Regions from separate parts of the Paenibacillus sp. 1-18 genome, predicted to be linked through region 2. Evidence: riboswitches for the same ligand, from Rfam matches in the RefSeq annotation. Region 2 holds a riboswitch; the other holds the start of a gene.
The links. A riboswitch is a leader RNA that binds a small molecule or an ion and turns the genes downstream of it on or off. The one in region 2 is predicted to bind cobalamin.
Positions count from the first base shown of each region.

Region 1: another riboswitch for cobalamin. It lies ahead of L693_RS0106950 (5-methyltetrahydropteroyltriglutamate--homocysteine S-methyltransferase); the one in region 2 lies ahead of L693_RS0104365 (ABC transporter substrate-binding protein).

Region 1 covers NZ_ASSB01000101.1:12,260-21,843, reverse strand. Annotated here, with positions in the region: gene L693_RS0106970 (AbrB/MazE/SpoVT family DNA-binding domain-containing protein) at 1-355, opposite strand, end outside; gene L693_RS0106965 (3-ketoacyl-ACP reductase) at 535-1,254, opposite strand; gene L693_RS0106955 (PadR family transcriptional regulator) at 1,526-1,855, opposite strand; gene L693_RS32350 (hypothetical protein) at 2,459-2,626, opposite strand; partial or broken gene L693_RS0106950 (5-methyltetrahydropteroyltriglutamate--homocysteine S-methyltransferase) at 2,675-3,182, opposite strand; cobalamin riboswitch at 3,343-3,542, opposite strand; gene nrdG (anaerobic ribonucleoside-triphosphate reductase activating protein) at 3,692-4,189, opposite strand; gene L693_RS0106935 (anaerobic ribonucleoside triphosphate reductase) at 4,186-6,135, opposite strand; gene L693_RS0106930 (AbrB/MazE/SpoVT family DNA-binding domain-containing protein) at 6,439-6,909, opposite strand; gene L693_RS32345 (hypothetical protein) at 7,142-7,282, shown strand; partial or broken gene L693_RS27770 (glycoside hydrolase family 3 C-terminal domain-containing protein) at 7,350-9,425, shown strand; gene L693_RS0106900 (RrF2 family transcriptional regulator) at 9,498-9,584, shown strand, end outside.
Region 2 covers NZ_ASSB01000066.1:38,841-48,424, reverse strand. Annotated here, with positions in the region: partial or broken gene L693_RS0104380 (nicotinate-nucleotide--dimethylbenzimidazole phosphoribosyltransferase) at 1-102, opposite strand, end outside; gene L693_RS0104375 (ABC transporter ATP-binding protein) at 148-981, opposite strand; gene L693_RS0104370 (FecCD family ABC transporter permease) at 978-2,024, opposite strand; gene L693_RS0104365 (ABC transporter substrate-binding protein) at 2,021-3,028, opposite strand; cobalamin riboswitch at 3,231-3,440, opposite strand; gene L693_RS0104360 (histidine phosphatase family protein) at 3,519-4,280, opposite strand; gene cbiB (adenosylcobinamide-phosphate synthase CbiB) at 4,268-5,239, opposite strand; gene cobD (threonine-phosphate decarboxylase CobD) at 5,229-6,332, opposite strand; gene L693_RS0104345 (lipoate--protein ligase) at 6,495-7,496, shown strand; gene L693_RS0104340 (Cof-type HAD-IIB family hydrolase) at 7,666-8,466, shown strand; gene L693_RS0104335 (DMT family transporter) at 8,605-9,516, opposite strand.

The sequences.
Region 1 (9,584 bases), on a different contig from region 2:
GATGCTCCTGCATGAGCTTTTTTAATTTGTTCAGGAGTTCATTCTGACTTCTGTAACTCCTTCTTTTCTTGGGCGGGGCAGGACGGGCTTCATTCGAATGACTGGAAGGGTTGCCGCTCTTCAGGGATTCAATACAGTCTTTACATATCAGATGATCTCTAAAATAGCTTAAGTGATCTACGGCGCTACAAAAATAACAAGAAACCCCCGTATATTTGCGAATCATCAAGCCCTCTGGAGTAATAAAAAAATCGAGGGCATCACCAATATTAATATTCATGGAATTGCGTAGCTCCTTGGGCAGCACAATACGGCCCAAATGATCTAAAGGTCGTGTCATTCCAGTGTTTTTCATCATTTTTTCCCCTTCCATGAAATGCGCTTATGGTTGCGAAAGTTGTATGTTATGTATTCTGGAAGTACAAAGCGCTCATATTATGTTCTGCTTTAGTAAACTATGCCAAAAAAGCTCCGGCTTGCAGTTACGCTTACCGGAGCATGATACAGCCAATGAATCTAAGATGTCGTGTCAAATTATTGTGGGTTGGTTGTCCAAATACCGGCTACTTTTAATTGAACACGAGGAGGCAGCTTCAATGCGGCCAAAGTTAAATCAGCCAAATCCTGCGGCTGAAGCATGCGATCCTCGTCGCCAATAGGCAAGCCTGCGTTTGCCGCCAGTTCTGTATTGACGGTGCTTGGGGTTAGCGCGGTAACGCGAATGTTGGATTTGCGAACTTCCTGCATCAGTGCTTCCGTGAAGCCCATCAAAGCAAACTTGGATGCGCAATATGCCGAGCCTGTCGCAAAGCCCCGTTCTCCTGCTGTAGAGGAAATGTTAATGATATTTCCGCTCTGTTGTGCCAGCATGCTTGGGAGAGCCGCGTGTGTAACATAATAGGTCCCCAACAAATTGACACGAATAATACGTTCCCACTCTTCAGGGTCCATATCTGCGACTGTACCGAAGGTAGCAATTCCTGCGTTGTTGATCAAAATATCGACAGCGCCCAGCTCGTGCTCCAGCGATGCTACAGCGGCAGCAGCCTGTGTGCGATCCGATATATCTGCAACCGCGCTCACCACCTTCACGCCGTATGTACTTCCTAGCGAATCCTGCAATTTTTGCAGGTCAGTCAATGTGCGTGAAATTAACCCCAGATTAACGCCTTCCCTGGCCAAGGTTTCGGCAATTGCTTTGCCAATTCCTTTGCTGGCCCCTGTAATAATAGCTGTTTTATTTTTAAGTTCCATCCAGTCTCCTCCTTATAAATAACGGTGTGTACATATGAGCACATGGTTACATTATACAATTTTAAGTTCCTCGAACCAAATTTCGCCTCCACTGAGGAAGAAGGTAACGTACTCTGGGGAGCAGCAACGAAGCTAACCGATGCTGAGGCCAACGAAGCCCATATCACCCACAGAGTGGCTAGAATCGGGATGGAGATTAACAAATTGAGAAACAGTAGCGGGATTGCCTGGCTCTTGGTAATTCTCGGTCCCGCTTATAAGAAACTGTTCTCTATTCATCGGGAATTCCTTCCTCCAATAGGCTTGCGACATGATGGACAAAATCATTCCATTCCTGTGTAAGCATTATCGTATAATGGTTGCCTGTATCGGTCAGCCGATAATATTTGCGGGGAGGTCCCTCAGCCGATTCCTGTAAATAGGTTGTGCAGTATCCCTCTGATACCAAACGGCGAAGCAGTGGATATAAAGCCCCTTCGGCTACTTCAATATGACGGGAGACGGCCTGAGCCAAATCGTAGCCATATCGGTCCCTGCGACCAATTAGAACCAGAACGCACAGTTCTAGCACCCCTTTTTTGAATTGGATGTTCACATTCACGAGCGGTTCTCCCTTTCTGGATGTTATCAATGCTTCATAGATGTTGTTCGGAGTAATAAGGAAGAAACGTGTGTTGTGCTTAATTTATCACAGGTACTAATCATAGAACAGTAGTCAGGTATAATTTAACATCATGTACTGATTAATGCAAGGTGTTAAATTTTATGAAAAAACCTTCGGGTAAAATGACGGGCTTTGCTTCTCCGAAGGCTGCATATTTTAGCGAATATTGTAGAAGAAAGCAATTTAATTTGGGAATATCCCGAATACTGACGAATGTTGCAAATAGAACGCTGCTTTAATTTCATTTATTAAAATGATAGATTGTAAAGTATTCAGCAGAGTTAAAGATTACTTTTTATGGAAAATTGATCAAAAGATGGACTGGAAACGGGGGTACAGTATATGTCATATACGTCGACTATCCATTTCCAAATTCTAAATCTATCCACCATCATTATACGTCCATAGTGGAAAAATACCGGAATGCCTAAGGTGCATATACATTATATGATCTTGAATGGCCCCCTTCCGGCTTTAAGCAGAAAGGACCGGAAAGGGGATTTGTGAAAATGATGGCGTTGATGTGACACGATAAAGAACTCAGTTGGATACAGCCAACGCATCTCGGGCGGTCTGAGCGGCCTCCACCATTTGCCGCAATGCGGCGATAGATTCCTCCTTGGTGCGGGTTTTCAGGCCGCAGTCCGGATTCACCCAGAACAAATCTGATGGCAGGACGCGCAGAGCACGCTGGATCATATTCAGCATTTCGGACACATCGGGAATACGTGGACTATGGATATCGTACACGCCGAGACCGATGATGACCGGTTTGCCTTCAATGCCCAGCTCCTGCTTGGCTTCAAGATAAGCCTGTAAGGGTTTATTTTCAGTGAACACCGGGGCTGCATTTGCCAATTCAGGCACGATGTAATGGTAATTGGTATCTAGCCATTTGGTCATTTCACTGGCGGTAGCCCCCTTTTGCCCACGAGCTATCGCGAAATAAACGGATAAAGGAACCGGACCTGCGGGCTGATAGTTGAAACGTTCCGGTACCAGGCCGAACATGACGGATGTATCGAGCATGTGATCGTAATAGGAGAAGTCTCCGACAGGAATGAGGTCAATTCCTTTGTCCTGCTGCTTGCGCAGATGCTCCAGGCGCAACCTTCTCATCTCGACATGCAGTTCGCTTTTCGTCAATGCTGCCGTTCCAGAAGCGTTCCAACGCTTTCTTCCATTCCCGGCTTCCGCCGATACGCGGATAACCCAGATTACTGCTAATCAAGCCGGACCATTCAGGCCATTTGTTCATGGACATATGCTTTTCCTCCTAGCTGGCAGCCAGTTTATTTTTTCGTACCAAAAAAGGCATTCCATCCCCAAGGCTTAAAAATGAGTAGGGGAAAGAATGCCTCCGAAATTAAAAAATCAAAATACGGTGACTGCTCTTAACACCTCCCTATCTCCCGTAGGTACTTGCGATGTTGTTGAAATAGGCAGGTCTCCTGACTCACGGATCATGACTTTCAGCGATCCTTCCCGGTCTATGTGTGGACCAGTGGATGTATGAATAGCTGAAAACTCCCCGTATACAGTGGCGGGACCGTGCCGGATTTGCACCGGCTTCCCTTTTAAGCCTGAACTGAATAGAACAGACACCTATCTCCAAGCTATGAAATTAAGGTATGACGAATATTTATGCACTCGTATACTTGTTCATCATCATAAGTGAAACGGACGGGATGCGCAATAGAAAAAAAGACAAGCCCTCCCAGAAGTGGGGGACTTGTCTGAGGGCATAACGATTTGGCAGAGAATAAGATGATCTCAAGCTAATGAAACGACATGACCAGCCTGAATGCTGGCTTTTACATCCACCAGACGCTGATTGCGACTGCCTCGAAAGCGGAGGGTCAGGTCCTTTTGTTGTTCTACAAAAGGTCCGTCCACAATCACGTCGCACAGCAGTGCCAACTCCCGTCGTGCCTGATCCGCAAGCAAATCCTCATAGACAAAACCCGTATAGGCCCACACGGTTCGGTCGGGACAGGCTGTGCGAAAGTCACGTACAAATTGCGAGCATTCCGCCGCCGAGAAGAACGGGTCTCCTCCGCACAGGGTCAGCCCATCCAACAACGGGTTATCCATGATGTCACGGATGACGTCCTGTTGTCGTTCCGGTGTGAATGGCTCACCTGCGCGGAAGCTCCACGACGCCGGGTTGAAGCAGCCGGGGCAGGCATGGCGGCAACCACTAATGAACACGACCGAGCGCAGGCCGTCCCCTTCGTTCAGAGATTCCGGAATATAGCCGCACAAATTCACTTATGCTTCACCCGATCGCGAACTTCGGCCTGCTTGGCAGCATTGAAGCGAACGGTATAATCCCCTGTCAGATATCCGGTTACCCGACGTAAGCGCTGAAAGTGGGTGTGCTCCTCGTCTGTGCCGCATTGAGGGCAGCTTGTCCCAATAATTCCTTCATAGCCGCAGTCTGTGCAGCGGTCCACCGGATGGTTGATGGAGAAGTAGCCGATATTTTGACCGAGTGCATACTGTACAATTTTAAGAAACGCATCCGGGTTATTCCGTGCATTACCGTCCAGTTCAATGTACGAAATCGCACCGGCGTTGCACAGATTATGGAACGGAGCCTCCAAACTGATTTTACGGGCAGCCGGGAGCGTGTAATACACAGGGATGTGGAAAGAATTCGTATAGTATTCCCGATCATTTACCTCAGGAATAATTCCGAAATCACGTTGGTCCAGCAGTGTAAACTTGCCGGACAGACCTTCGGCAGGTGTAGCGAACAACGTAATGTTCAGGTTGTGATATTCGCTCATCCGGTCGCAATACATGCGCATGGAAGTGATGATTCGCTGAGCCTCACGGTATACAGCGTCGTCCTCTCCGTGATGCTTGCCATACAGTGCCTTCATGCATTCGGCTAACCCGATAAACCCGAGCGACAGTGTACCGTGCTTGAGCACGCTTCCCACTTGTTCATCCGGCTCCAGCTTTTCTCCGCCTTCCCATACCCCTTCGCGCATCATAAAGTCTGACGCTTTGGCCGGCTGGCTAGTTTGAATATGATAGCGATGCATGAGTCCATCCACAGCAATGCGCATAACCTCTTCCAGTTTGGCGTCAAAGCCATCCCGGTCAGGCAGCTTGCGCTTGCCTGTGCAAATGCCATATTCAATCCCGAGCCGCACCAGATTAATCGTATTAAACGAGAGATTGCCCTTGCCGCTCTGCCGATTTCTGCCGAAACGGTCAGAAATGGTGCGGGTACGGCAGCCCATCGTTGCAATGATGGTATCCGGATCATCTGCACGGTAATAGGGCAGGTTGAAGGTAGCATCCACATTCACAAAATTGGGATACATCCGTTTGCTGGAGCATTCTACCGCCTTCAAGAACAAATCGTAGTTGATATCGCCCTCTGCCTGGTTAATCCCTTTTTTGCACTGGAAAATATGTTGTGGAAAAATAGGAGTTTCTCCGCTGCCCAGGCCGCGAATCGTGGCTTCCAGCAGTGATTGCGAGACAAGTCGTCCTTCAGCGGAGGTACACATCCCGTAATTCAGTGAAGTGAACGGAATCTGTCCCCCTGCCCGACTGCTCATCGTGTTCAGGTTATGGATGAGCGATTCAGCGGCCTGCCGGGTCTCTGCTTCCGTTTCCTCGCATGCAAATGCGTATGAACGAGGGCAGATTGCTTGCAATTGACTATTGGCCATATGTAATTCATCCTCAGACAGAGCAGGCTTAATCTCTTCCTCAAACAGCCGGAGTCCCTTGCGCAGGTGCTTGCGGAAGGACCGGGAAACGTATGGGGCAAGGTCCCAATCTATTTTATTGGCGGAGACACCTCCGAATTGGCTGTTTTGCTGAGATTGGAATATGATGGCGACCAATGCCATAGCGGACATAATCGTTTGAGGTGTGCGCACAGACCCGTTGCCTGTATTAAAGCCGTCTTGCAGCAAACGACCAAACGGAATAAAGATACAATTTGTTGTTCCAAGCGCATATTGGTCCAAATCGTGAACATATACATAACCGTGATCAATAGCGTTGGTCAGTTCAGGAGGAAGCACGCGCAGGCGCGCATACCATTTGGCATACTCGGAGCCGAGCTTGCTCATTTTTCCGCTGAATGATTCTCCGTTCAAGTTTGCGTTCTCGCGCAGCATGTCCAGATCTTGTGCCCCTATGACCCGCTTCCCGATGTCGTATAATTGCTGTTCCTCTAACACTTTCATCTTAAAACCCTCCATATAGTAAAATATATATTATTTTCACAAAAACAACATATTGATGATATTGTGTTCTAACCAATTGTTTCAGTCTATATATTGTATATACGGATGGTATGTGAGTATGTGACTATTGTCACATTCGGGTGGGGACGGAAAGTACAAAAAAGTCAGGCATAGAGTGAGGAACACATCTGGAGATATGCTCTTTACTCTATACCTGACTATGGAATACGTGATGAAAATAAATATAAAATTGCGGTCTTATAGCGTAAATATTTATTTTTGGGATATCATTTTTTTGATGATTTAGAGTAGCTTCTTTAACTGAGACACCCGGCCTTGGGAAATATCGAGCATTTCGGCATAAACCTTTTGTGGCAGGTTTGGATGTTCCAGAATCAGCTTGCGGAGCTTTTTTACCATTTCACCCTGCTGCACTCTGGATTGCTTAGCCTGCAAGGTTGTGTTGGTTCTGATCGGTTTGGCATGTTCTTGAGCCTGGATGGCATCGGTGCTGGTGGCATGTACATTTTCCTCTGTCTTTAATACCTGGATGCAGTCCGCGCAAATAAAGCTGTCTCGAAAATAAGTTAAATGATCAACTGTACCGCAAAATTTGCAGGAGACCCCGGTATATTTTCTCAACACAAATCCATCTTCATTTACGAAAAACTCTAGCGAATCACCAATATTGATATCCATCGTGGTGCGCATTTCCTTAGGGAGTACAATTCGCCCCAATTGATCCAGAGGCCGTGTCATTCCAGTATTTTTCATCTTAGCTTCCTCCTTTCGTGGTATATCCTGATTATACCAAAAGATATTATTTTTAGCTTGGAATATTGCAGGAAAAAATAACTTTTTTTGTTTTTTCTATGGCCTCTCCTCCTTCAAATAAAGGTGGATTTCGGTATTGTTGCCGGACGTATCCTTTTTCGCTATGATAAATTGAAACGCTTTCAGGATGTACTTTTATTACATTCTGGATAGAGACAAGGAGATGACGGATATGAGTCATGAAACAACGGGTATCGAATACTTATTTCAAGATCAGAGGATTCACCTGGACGAGCGTGTACGGGATCTGGTGTCCCGATTAACCTTGGAGGAAAAGATTGAATCCCATGCTGCAATATCAGCCTGCCATTGACCGCTTGGGGGTGGCGGCTTACAAGCACGGTACGGAAGCGGCACACGGAATAGCCTGGCTGGGTGAGGCGACTTCATTTCCTCAGTCCGTGGGATTGGCGTGTACATGGGATACGGAATTAATGCGGCAAATCGGCTCTGTGATTGCAGACGAGGCGCGTGTCTATTACCGTCGTGATCCGATGTTAAATGGCCTGACCCTGTGGGCACCTACGGTGGATATGGAGCGTGACCCAAGGTGGGGACGTAATGAGGAAGCCTATGGCTAGGACCCGTATTTGACAGGGGAGCTATCGAAGGAGCTGGTTAAGGGAATACAGGGTGATCATCCGGTATATTTGAAAGCGGTCGCGACGTTAAAGCATTTCCTGGGCAACAATAATGAAGTGGATCGGGGAAGCGGTTCTTCCAGCATTGATCCGCGAAACCTGAGAGAATATTATCTGAGAGCCTTTGAGAAGCCCTTTACGGAAGGCGGAGCCCAGTCCATGATGACCTCTTATAACCTGATTAATGGAACACCTGCTACGCTTTATCATGGGGTGAACGATATTGTCAGGGACCGTGACGGATTGGGGCTATGGAAGCGTGACGTTGACCGATGAGCATTTGGGTACTTACGTAACGAGCGATGAGGAAACGCTTCGCGTGACAGCTGAAGAGGCATATGGCTGGTATGTTAAAGAAGTCTTCGGACTGACTCCTGTTGAAAAAGGGGATCATCTGTGGACGACATGGAATGGAAAGCCTGTGATTGCAGGGGAGGAAGGCTCATTAAAGGTAGTGGAGGCCACAACAGACTCAGGACAGGGCCATACGGCGTTTCAGGTAGAAAAGGTGTCGGATGGTTTAACAGAAGCGATAGCCGCTGCGCAAGCGGCAGATACAGCGATTGTATTCGTCGGCAATCATCCGCTCATTAACGGAAAGGAGGAGAATGATCGCCCAGGCTTGGAATTGGCAGCTTCCCAGCAGCGGCTCATCGAGGAAGTGTACCGTGTCAATCCGAATACGATTGTGGTTTTGACAGGCAGTTACCCGTATGCCATTCCCTGGGTTCAGGAGCATGTCCCGGCGATTATGTACACCTCCCATGCGGGTCAAGAGCATGGCGCGGCAGTAGCCGATGTACTATTCGGTGATTACGCGCCCGCGGGTCGTTTGAACATGACATGGTATCAGAGCGAGAAACAATTAGGCGATATTAAAGATTATGATATTATTCGCGGCGGCCGCACCTATCAATATTTTGCAGGTGATCCCTTATATGCATTTGGTCACGGGCTGACGTACTCGCCATTTGAATATAGCGAGCTGTACACAGATGTCCAAGCGACTCGTCCAAGCGACACGGCTGGTGTAGAAGATGGCGGGAGTAAAGTAAACGCTATTGCCGCACTGGACGTAGTGGATACTCTTAACGTATGGGTGGATGTGACTAATCGGGGCGTAGCTGCCGGTGAGGAGGTCGTGCAGCTATATGTACGGCCCGGAGCTTCGCGAGTCAAGCGCCGTTGAAGATATTGTGCGGATTTCAACGCATCCGCTTGGAGCCGGGTGAGACGAGAACAGTTTCTTTTACGATTCGAGTGAAGGATTGGGCGATTTGGGATGTCACGCAGGATCGCTATTGCGTTGAAGCTGGAGAGTACACCTTGCTGGCAGGTGCTTCTTCAGCGGATATCCGGATGGAGTACCCTGTGAACGTTCGAGGCGAAGTCATTCCGCCACGACAAACCGGACAACGCATTCGCGCTGAGAACTTTGATGATTGTTCCAACATTCTGCTGGATGAAAGCAAGGAGCAAAAGGAGGCCTGTGTATGTCCATATTCACCTCAGCGTCCTGGCTGGATTGCCTTTCATGGCGTCGTATTAGATACGCCGGACGCGGTCGAGCTTCAATGCCCCGTGTCAGGCAATAGCAGCAACGCAGCAATTGAGCTTCGCTTGGATACGCCGGACAACGCAGCTGTAGCACGTATGAACGTTGGCAATACGGGCGGAGCGCAAGCATGGATCACGCTCTCCGAGGCACTGGGTCCAGTCTCTGGTTCACGTGATGTGTATCTGTGATTGAGTGGCGAAGTGCGGCTAAGTCATTTTACCCTGAGTACTTGTGCTACAGGAGGTTCTAGACTGTAGGCTTGAACTTACTTCTGACTTCACGTACAATGCATTCAACGAAGTTTCTACAGCTTAGGGGTGTCATTTCATTTGAATAGTGAAAAAAGACTACGTACAGCAACGCCCAGATGGCTTGGGGTGGCGGTAAAGGCGCTTGTCTATTTGGAAAAGTATGGA
Region 2 (9,584 bases):
CGGCGGCTTCGTTAATTGGTCCAAATGCTTAGCAGCGGCCGATGCAGCCACCTCATCCGGCGGGGTTATGCTATTAATTAGCTGATGCAGCTTTTCGCTCATACCTTCCACTCCCTGCTTCTTTTATATTGCTATAAAATCTCCTATTCATCTGCTGCCATCACGAGTACTCCTGCGCAGCAAAAGCTGTGGTACACCGCTATCTGGATGAGGAAGCATCACAGGCTCAACGCCGTATACACGGTGAATTCGCTCCTTGGTTAACAACTCCGCTGAGGCTCCCACCCCTTCAACCTTTCCATCCTTAAGCACAAGCAAATTATCGCAAAATTGGGCTGCCAAATTAAGATCATGTAGGACAGCAATGATCGTCACACCCGTTTCTTGCCGCCATTCTGCCAGCAGCTCCATAAACTCAAGCTGATAACGCAGGTCCAGGTAGGTTGTAGGCTCGTCCAGCAGCAATATTTGTGGCTCCTGCACCATCACCTTTGCCAAAGCTACACGCTGCCGTTGTCCTCCGCTCAGGCGATCCATTGCTCTGTCCGCCAGCGAAATAAGACCCAAGCGCTCCAGCACACGATCCGTGATAAGGTCAACATCCACACCCTTTTCCCTGCCCAGCCAGTCCTGATGAGGAAAACGTCCCATTTCTACGACTTCCCTGACTGTGTATCCCACGGGAGGAAGCCCCTCCTGTTGGAGTACGGCTATAATTCGGGAAAGCTCTTTTCTGCTGTAGCTGCCAACCTTTTTACCATAGATATGAACGCTGCCCGAGGTGGGCTGATCTACACCGGAAAGCAAATGCAGCAGGGTCGATTTTCCACTGCCATTCGGACCAATAATGCCCCACCACGATCCCTCATCTACGCTCCAGCTTATATTCTCTAACGCATGAAACTCTCCAAAAGCACGAGTCAAGCCAGTTGCCTCTAATGCCGAAGTACGCGTCTTCTGTGATCCACTTTGTTCTGTCACAGCAGTTCCCCCCTGCGCAGCTTTTTGTTCCGATACAGGAGGTATGCGAAGAACGGAGCGCCGACAAAGGCCGTCATAACACCCAGAGGGATTTCCGTTGGAGCCAACAACGTGCGAGCCGCAGTATCTGCCCAAGCCATAAAAATAGCTCCACCCAGCGCGGACAACGGAACAATCACCCGATAATCAGGACCTGTGACCAGACGAATGATATGCGGTACGACGAGTCCTACAAAACCAATGACTCCACATACCGAGACAGCGGCAGCTGTCAGCAGTGTGGATACGATCAGCACAGATAGTTTCGTGGCATCTACCTGAACTCCCATGTGAGCCGCCTGACGTTCACCCAAGGCCAGAATATTCAGCACCCTTGCCCGGTTCCACAAAAACACTAATCCTATGACCACATAAGGTAAAAGAATTCCCGTATATGACCAACCACGCAGACTGAGACTTCCCATCGTCCAGTACAATATTTCATTGACTGTTTCTTTCGACATGGCTGTCAGAAAGGAAACAACCGCACCCAGAAAAGATTGCATCACCACACCCGACAAAATGAGACTTTGTGTCGGAATCTTTCCACCTTCCCGTGCCAGCGTCAGCACCATCCACAGCGTGAGCATTCCGGTGAAAAACGCCACCAGCGGCAGCGTCCATATGCCAACAAATGAAAACTGAAGCCCCCAATAAATCAGCACCGCCGCTCCTACCGAGGCACCCGAGGACACTCCAAGCGTGTATGGATCAGCCAACGGATTGCGAAGCACTCCCTGAAATCCGGCTCCCGCCAGCGCAAGCGCTGCACCTACCAGCATTCCGAGTAACACCCGTGGTAGTCTGACCTTCAAAATAATCTGCTCCGAGGACGTATTCCAATCGGGTGTAAACGTCTCACCTAATCCCGGTAGATGATTAACCAGAATACCTGTGATTTGGCTGACCGGAAGCTTGGCCGAGCCCATGCCGAGACAGAGCAGCAACGTCAGCAGCAGCAAGGCCAGGCCTACACCTCCAAAGCCGATCAGTCTACGGTTCATTTGAAAATTTCAGGATACACGCCTTTGGCCACTTCCTTGAGACCTTCTGTCACGCGCGGACCCGGACGGCTGATCAAATTATCATCCACGGCAAAAACCCGGTTATTGCGAACAGCCGATATTTGATCCCATCCACTGCGGGCTTTGATAATCTCGCCAAGCGTCTGACCTGTTTTGTCGTCCTTGACACTTTTGCTGTACAAAATCACGTCTGGATTTGCAGCAATAATATTTTCCTCGCTGATCTGGTACCAGCCCTTCTGGGTCGCACCTACATTTTCGCCGCCTGCCAGTGTAATCAGCTCGTCCATAAATTCACCCTTGCCCACCGTCCAGCCAGGTGAAAACTCAACATACACTCGCAGCTTCTGGCCTTTGCCGATATTTTTAACACCGTCCTTCACTTCCGCTACATCTGCTCTCATCTTGTCGGTCACCGTTCTTGCTTCTTTCTGATGATCGGTGATTTTCCCATATAATTCGATGTTAGCTATGACATCTTCAACCGTTTTCGGTTCGGTTTTAAAAATCATAATTCCCATATCACGCAGCTTGGTGGTAGCCTGCTCACTAAGGGATATCCCTGCAAAAACGACATCCGGATTCGCAGCAATAATCGCTTCTTCATTCGGCTTCATAATACCGCCCATTTTGGGCTTTTTTGTCGCCGCTTCCGGGTAGTCGGAGTAGTCGGATACGCCGACTATTTCTTTATCCAGCCCGATCGCGAACAGCGCCTCGGTTTCTGCCGGGGAGACGGAAACGATCTTGTCCGGCGCTTTTTTGAACGTGAACTCCTGGCCTGTTGCGTCCTTAATCGTTAACGGGTAAACCGTTTTGCCCGGAGGCTCTTTTGCAGCCGCTGAATGTCCCGTCTGCTGCGAAGAAGCCTGATTTCCTTTATTTTCGGCGTTTTTTCCATTCGCGCCACATGCACTCAGTACAATCACTAAGACTAAAGCCAATAGACCTGTTGTCCAGACCTTTATTTTTTTTCCTGACATGCTTTACACCCCTCCATAAAAATCGTAAGAGCATCGCTTGAACATCATCCGCTAACTTTTAAATCCAGCCTCTTTCCCTTCAAAAAAACCCCGCATCCTTATATCAGGACACAGGGTCACGTTAGCGCAGATCATGCGCAGGCGGCAGCTTCTTCCGCATGGACAGTCACTGCGAACACGTCATCCTTTCCTCGAAGGATTATGGTGAGAGGCGGACGGGCAGGTATCCTGACTTATAGCAAGCTGCCGCAGCCCAAGTTCCTTTATATGCTTGACGGCACATAAAGCAGGGCTGATAGGCAATTACCATTTACAGTGGCGGGACCGCGCCGGATTCACACCGGCTTCCCTTTTAACAGCGAGTAGATGAAATTTCCATTACACTGCGCTGACCTCGTCTGCTGGATATTTGATGTAGTGTTAGTCAAGCCGTTCTTTTACTTGATGATTATAGGTTAAAAAGAGACTGCTTACAACCCAGACAGCCTGTTTACCAGTTCTCGTCTAGTGAATGAGAAAGTATCTTCGCCATGAACTTGTGTGGCTCTATCAGCCTCAACTGAATTCTCAATGCCTCTCCCGGCTTTGGATGTAAGCTCCAAAAACCGTGTCCCGGAATTAGCATATGAGCCAGCTGGCGAATGACGCCGCCATGCGTGACGACCAGAACAGAGGGAGGGGCATCAGCCAAACTTAATTGCTGAGGCTCCATAGCAATTCGCCACTCATACAGAGAGTCAAGAAATTCGTGCAAACGATGCTCAAATTTTGCCCAAGATTCCCCTCCAGGAGGCGTGATCCGTTGCGGCTCATCAATCCAGGCACGATACAATGCCACATTCTTAAGCATGTCATACGTTTTTCCGTCCCATTCACCAAAATCAAGCTCTCTCAGGCGTGGCTCCATAATAGGGGACTTGGCGGATAGAGTGCGTCCAGCTTTTAATTCTGATTCTGGCAAAATGATCTGTAGGGTCTGGCGACACCGCATCAAATCGCTGCAATAGATTCGAGCAAAGGACCGACCCTGCAGCTTCTCCCGCAAAGGCTCCAGTTCCTGCCCTGCTCCCGCTAGCAAACCAATATCTGTGTGTCCTAGATATCGACGCTCCCTGTTCCACAGGGTTGTGCCGTGACGTACCAGCACAAGCTCCAGATCCCATTGCGAATCTTCATTAACATGTCCGCATGCCTGTTTCTCCTGTTCCTTCAAAATGTATTTCAAGGTCCCGTCACTCCTCACTGCGTCCATTCCAAGGCAAAGCAGCCTGCGGCTCCTAGCAGACACAATCCAACAAACATGCTGGACACGGTGAACATCAGCCGGATTGTGTGCCGGATATCCTCCGACTCCATCGGTCGTATCCGATCGCCCATGTATGCACGAAAGGAGCGGACGCCGTGATAGACGTTAAAGCCTCCAAGCCGAATCCCCAGCGCACCGGCAACGGCCGATTCCGGGAAGCCGCTATTCGGGCTTGGGTGCAGACGAGCATCGCGCTTGACAGTGCTCCAGCTTCTTGCAGCATCATGCCGATGCATCCACGCCGCTACCATAAGCATAACCGCTGTCAAGCGTGCCGGAATGTAGTTAGCTACATCATCCAGCCGTGCCGAGGCCCAGCCTAAATGCAGATACTTTTCATTTTTGTAGCCAACCATGGAATCGAGCGTATTTACGGCACGATAAGCCAGCGCCAAGGGGGCCCCTCCGATCAGGGCATAAAAAAGCGGAGAAATAATCGCGTCAACGATGTTTTCTGCGACCGTTTCGACGGTACCGCGTACAATTTCAGGCTCATCCAGCTGCTGCGTATCCCGCCCGACAATCATACCGAGCTCCCGGCGTGCCGCAGGCAGGTTACCCGCCTGCAACTCGCGGTAGACTGCCATGCCCGCTTCCTTGAGTCCTTTGGAAGCAATCGTGGTTGCGATCAGAATGATTTCTGCACCAACAGACAGCCACGGGTGAACCCAGGCAAGCAAACGCAGCAGCGCCCAAGCGAGCGCAAAGGCCCCTCCCGCCACAATAAGTGGCAGCAGCAAGCCGGCGCGTTTCAGTCCACGGTCGCTGCTGACCTGACGGCGAATCGCCTTTTCCAGCGCTGAAATGACATATCCCATTCCGATGACCGGATGCGGCAGCCACCTCGGATCGCCAATTAGCCTGTCCAGAAGATAGGCCGCTAAGATAATCAAGCTAACTGTCACGCCAACGCTCCTCCTCCAGCACTTCACCCAATGCAGACAGCAGTAAGCCGTTGGCTTCCGCGTCCTTGACCGCAATCCGAAAATGGCTCGCCGTCAGCCCTGGATACATAGCACAGCTACGAATAAGAATTCCACGCTGTCCAAGCGCCTGCTGCACAGCCAATGCACTCCACGTTCCCGGCGCCCGTACCAGTACATAATTCGCTTCGCCGGGAATGACGCCGCAGCCCCATTCCGCCAACGCGGTCAGCAAACGGCTGCGTTCCATAGCAATCAGCTCCTGTGTGCGCCGCTCGTAGGCCTCCCCGCTTCGCAGACACGCCTCCCCAGCCAGCAACGCCAATCCGTTCACACTCCAGGTCACCTGTTTGTCTGTCATTCGCCGGATATAGTCTGGATGAGCAATTGCGTAGCCTAGGCGCAGACCAGGAATGGCATAGAATTTAGTCATCGACCGGATCAAAATCACATGAGGATACCGATCCAGCACAGGCAGCAGTGAAATTCGCCGCTCCAGTGGGATAAAATCAATGAAAGCCTCATCCACCACCAGCACGGTGCCCGTTTTGCCAGCCGCCTCTGCCAGCTCACGCAGCTCCTGCTCGCCATATTGCACACCGTTAGGGTTATTGGGCTGCCCCAAAAACAGTACATCTACCTGCTCCATGAGCTGGAGTATATCCTCCACGTCAGCCTTCCATTGCAGCGAGGCTTTGCCGTATACCCGGCTTACCTCGGCCCCGAATTTGCCTGCCAGCTCTGCATATTCTGAAAAGCATGGCTCCACCGTACCCACACGTTGGGGAGCCAATCCTAACAGCAATAAAGCCATGCTTTCAGCCGCACCGTTTCCGATGCTCAGCGACTCGGGTGGAACATACAATCGCCGTGCCAGCATATTTTTAAAATTCCGGTGCCCCGGATCTGGATAGCGAATCACAGTATCCAACGCGCTTTGCAGAACCTCTAGCACCTCGGGCGGTGGACCGAGCGGATTAATATTGGCGCTAAAATCCACAAAATCCGCAGCAGCTCCGCCAAATGTCGCCGCAGCCGTTTCCCTGTCTCCGCCATGACCGTAAACCTCTATCATTGCCTATCATCCTTTCCGGCCAATCCTGATCATTTAGCTCCATTATGGGGCTGTTTTTCGCGTCCCGTCAATGCAAATGAGCTTTTGTGTACATTGCTCACTTGGGTTACAATAGAAGATGGTACACGTAAAATTACACAGTTTGTATACGGAGGAATGGACATGCTGTTCATCGACAACCAGGGCATACACGATCCAGCCATTAATCTTGCCATTGAGGAGTATGCGCTCAAGCATCTACCGCTGGACGACAGCTATCTGCTGTTTTACATTAATCAGCCTTCTATTATTATAGGGAAGCATCAAAACACCATTGAAGAAATCAACGCCGAGTTTGTCAGAGGCAACCATATTCAGGTCGTTCGTCGCCTGTCCGGCGGTGGAGCTGTATATCATGACCTCGGTAATTTAAATTTCAGCTTCATTACCAAGGATAACGGGGAGTCCTTTCATAATTTCCTCAAATTTACGCAGCCTGTTATTGATGCCCTGCGCCAAATGGGTGTGGAAGCCGAAATGACCGGACGCAACGATCTTCAAGTCGGTGAACGCAAAATTTCGGGAAACGCCCAGTTTGCCACACGTGGACGCATGTTCAGCCACGGTACATTGATGTTTAACCTGAATCTGGACAATGTGGCTGCATCCCTGCATGCTAACCCTGAAAAATTCAAATCCAAAAGCACCAAATCCGTCCGCAGCCGCGTTGCTAACATCAGCGAGCTGATGGATCGTGAAATGACGATAGAGCAATTTCGTGAGGAACTACTGCGTTTCATATTCGGAGTAGAGCTGGATCAGGTACCCCAATATAAGCTCACCGATTCCGATTGGGCTAAAATTCATGAAATTTCCAAAGAACGCTATCAATCCTGGGACTGGAATTATGGTCAATCCCCGGAGAGCAATATCAAGCACACCCGCAAATTCCCGGTCGGTATTATTGATATCCGCATGGACCTTAAGGAAGGCCATATCCGTGACATTAAAATCTATGGTGATTTCTTCGGTGTGGGCGACGTTGCTGATATTGAAAATATTCTGCGTGGCAAACGCTATGATGAAGACGAGGTTCGTCAAGCCTTGTCCTCTCTCGATTTGAAGCATTATTTTGGTAATATTGAGCTGGACGACTTTGTCGGGCTTGTATTTTTGGAAGACTAACAGCTACTTTTTCCTATCGTTTCAAACCAATACTTCAGTGGTTATAAGGGGACAGGCTCTTATAGGGGTCGTCCCCTTTTATTGTGATATTGTGATATTGTCATTTTGAATATTATGAGATACAATTTTAGCATTGCCCCATGATAGAGATAAAGGAGAGATTACCGATATGTATAAATTAATTGCTATTGATATTGATGATACACTTATTAACGATCAGAAGGAAGTTACTCCAGCGACACAACAGGCCTTGGAAGCTGCTGTAGCCAAAGGTGTTGTGGTTACGCTCGCCACCGGACGAGCTTACGCTTCCGCACATAAAATTGCCCGCCAGACAGGATTAAACGTGCCGATCATTACGTACCAGGGAGCTTTAGTCAAAAACCTGCTGGACGAAAACGTGCTGTATGAGCGTTATGTTCCACTCGTGGCTGCACGCCGCCTGTATGAATTCTGCGTGGAACGCAATCTGCATCTGCAAACGTATATAGATGACAAATTGTACACACGTGAAGATAATCAGAAAATTAAAGATTACACCGAGCTGAACAACACGGAATATTTTGTAGAGCCTGTGTTCAGTAAAGTTATAGAGCAACCTGCTCCTAAATTGCTGATTATCGACGAGCCAGAAGTATTGGACGAATTGATTCCCGAGCTGCGCGAACTGCTGGGCAATGAAGTGCATATTACAAAATCCAAGCCTCATTTTCTGGAAATTATGCATCATGAGGGTACCAAGGGCCACGCTCTTACCTTCCTGGCAAAACATTTTGGCTGTGAGCTGTCGGAAACGATTGCCATCGGCGACTCCTGGAACGACCATGAAATGCTTGAATGTGCTGGTCTCGGCATAGCCATGGAGAACGCTATTCCTGATTTGAAGAAGCTGGCTGATTACATCACTACCAGCAATAATGAAGACGGCGTCAAGCATGCCATCGACAAATTCGTACTCAATGTTGAATAAGCAAAAAAGTGACTTTTAACGAGATACTTAAATAAAGGATCACAACAACAAAGCCTCCAAACGTCGCATGTTCAATAACATACGACAGTTTGGAGGCTCTTTACGTCATATCACATAATAACTAACGGCTTCAAATTATCAGATAGCCGAACGTAGCTTTCGTCTGTTCACCAGACGGATGATTCCGTTGTTCATACACATCAATCCGATCACAATGAGCAGCACCCCTGCCAGCATCCACCAGCTTACATGCTCTCCATATAAAAAAGCCCCCAAGCCTACAGCAATCGGTGGTGAAATATAGAGCCATGTTGTCGGAAAGAGTGGATTCGTACGAGCCATGAGCCAGTAGAATAGCGTCTGCGCAATCATTGAACCGAACAAGATCAAATACAGGAGAGAACCCATGGCAGGGAGTACATTCCATTCCCCAGAATTCCAAGGCTCTGTCAAAGCTGACAGTACCAGCAACATCCAACCACCATGGAACATTTGCGCTGCATTCAAGGCAATCGGATTCGTATCACGAAACGCATCCATGACTCGCTTGGAGTAAAGGGCCCCTCCCGAATAACACAGCTCACCTAGCAAAATGACTATGCAACCCGCAAGCCACAAACCGCTAATCTGAACCACCAATCCTGGCAGTACCACCAGCACGACCCCGAGAAAACTAATCATGCAGCCAATAAGCGTAATTCTCGTCGTTTTTTGCCGCAGTAGTGCGGACTGCATCAACACAATCATCATCGGTCCAGTGGCTGACAAAATAGCACCGATCCCCGAGCTGACATATTGCTCTGCCCAATACAGTGCTGAAAATGTACCGAAGGTTGTTCCAACTCCAATCAGCAGCATTTCCTTATGCCATAATAACGACCACCGAACCTTTCCCGATAGTCTCATCGCAATAAACAAGATCGCTCCTGCTGCCAGAAAGCGTGTGCCTGCTGATAGGAATGGCGGAAGCCCGGCTTCCACCCCCACTTTTATAGCCAAAAATGTTGTGCCAAAAATAAGACACATAACTGTAAAGGCAATACCAATCATGATACTTCCCTCTCCCTTCTGTTACTCACAAGCATACAAGGAGACAGACAGAACAGATGTGTAACCAC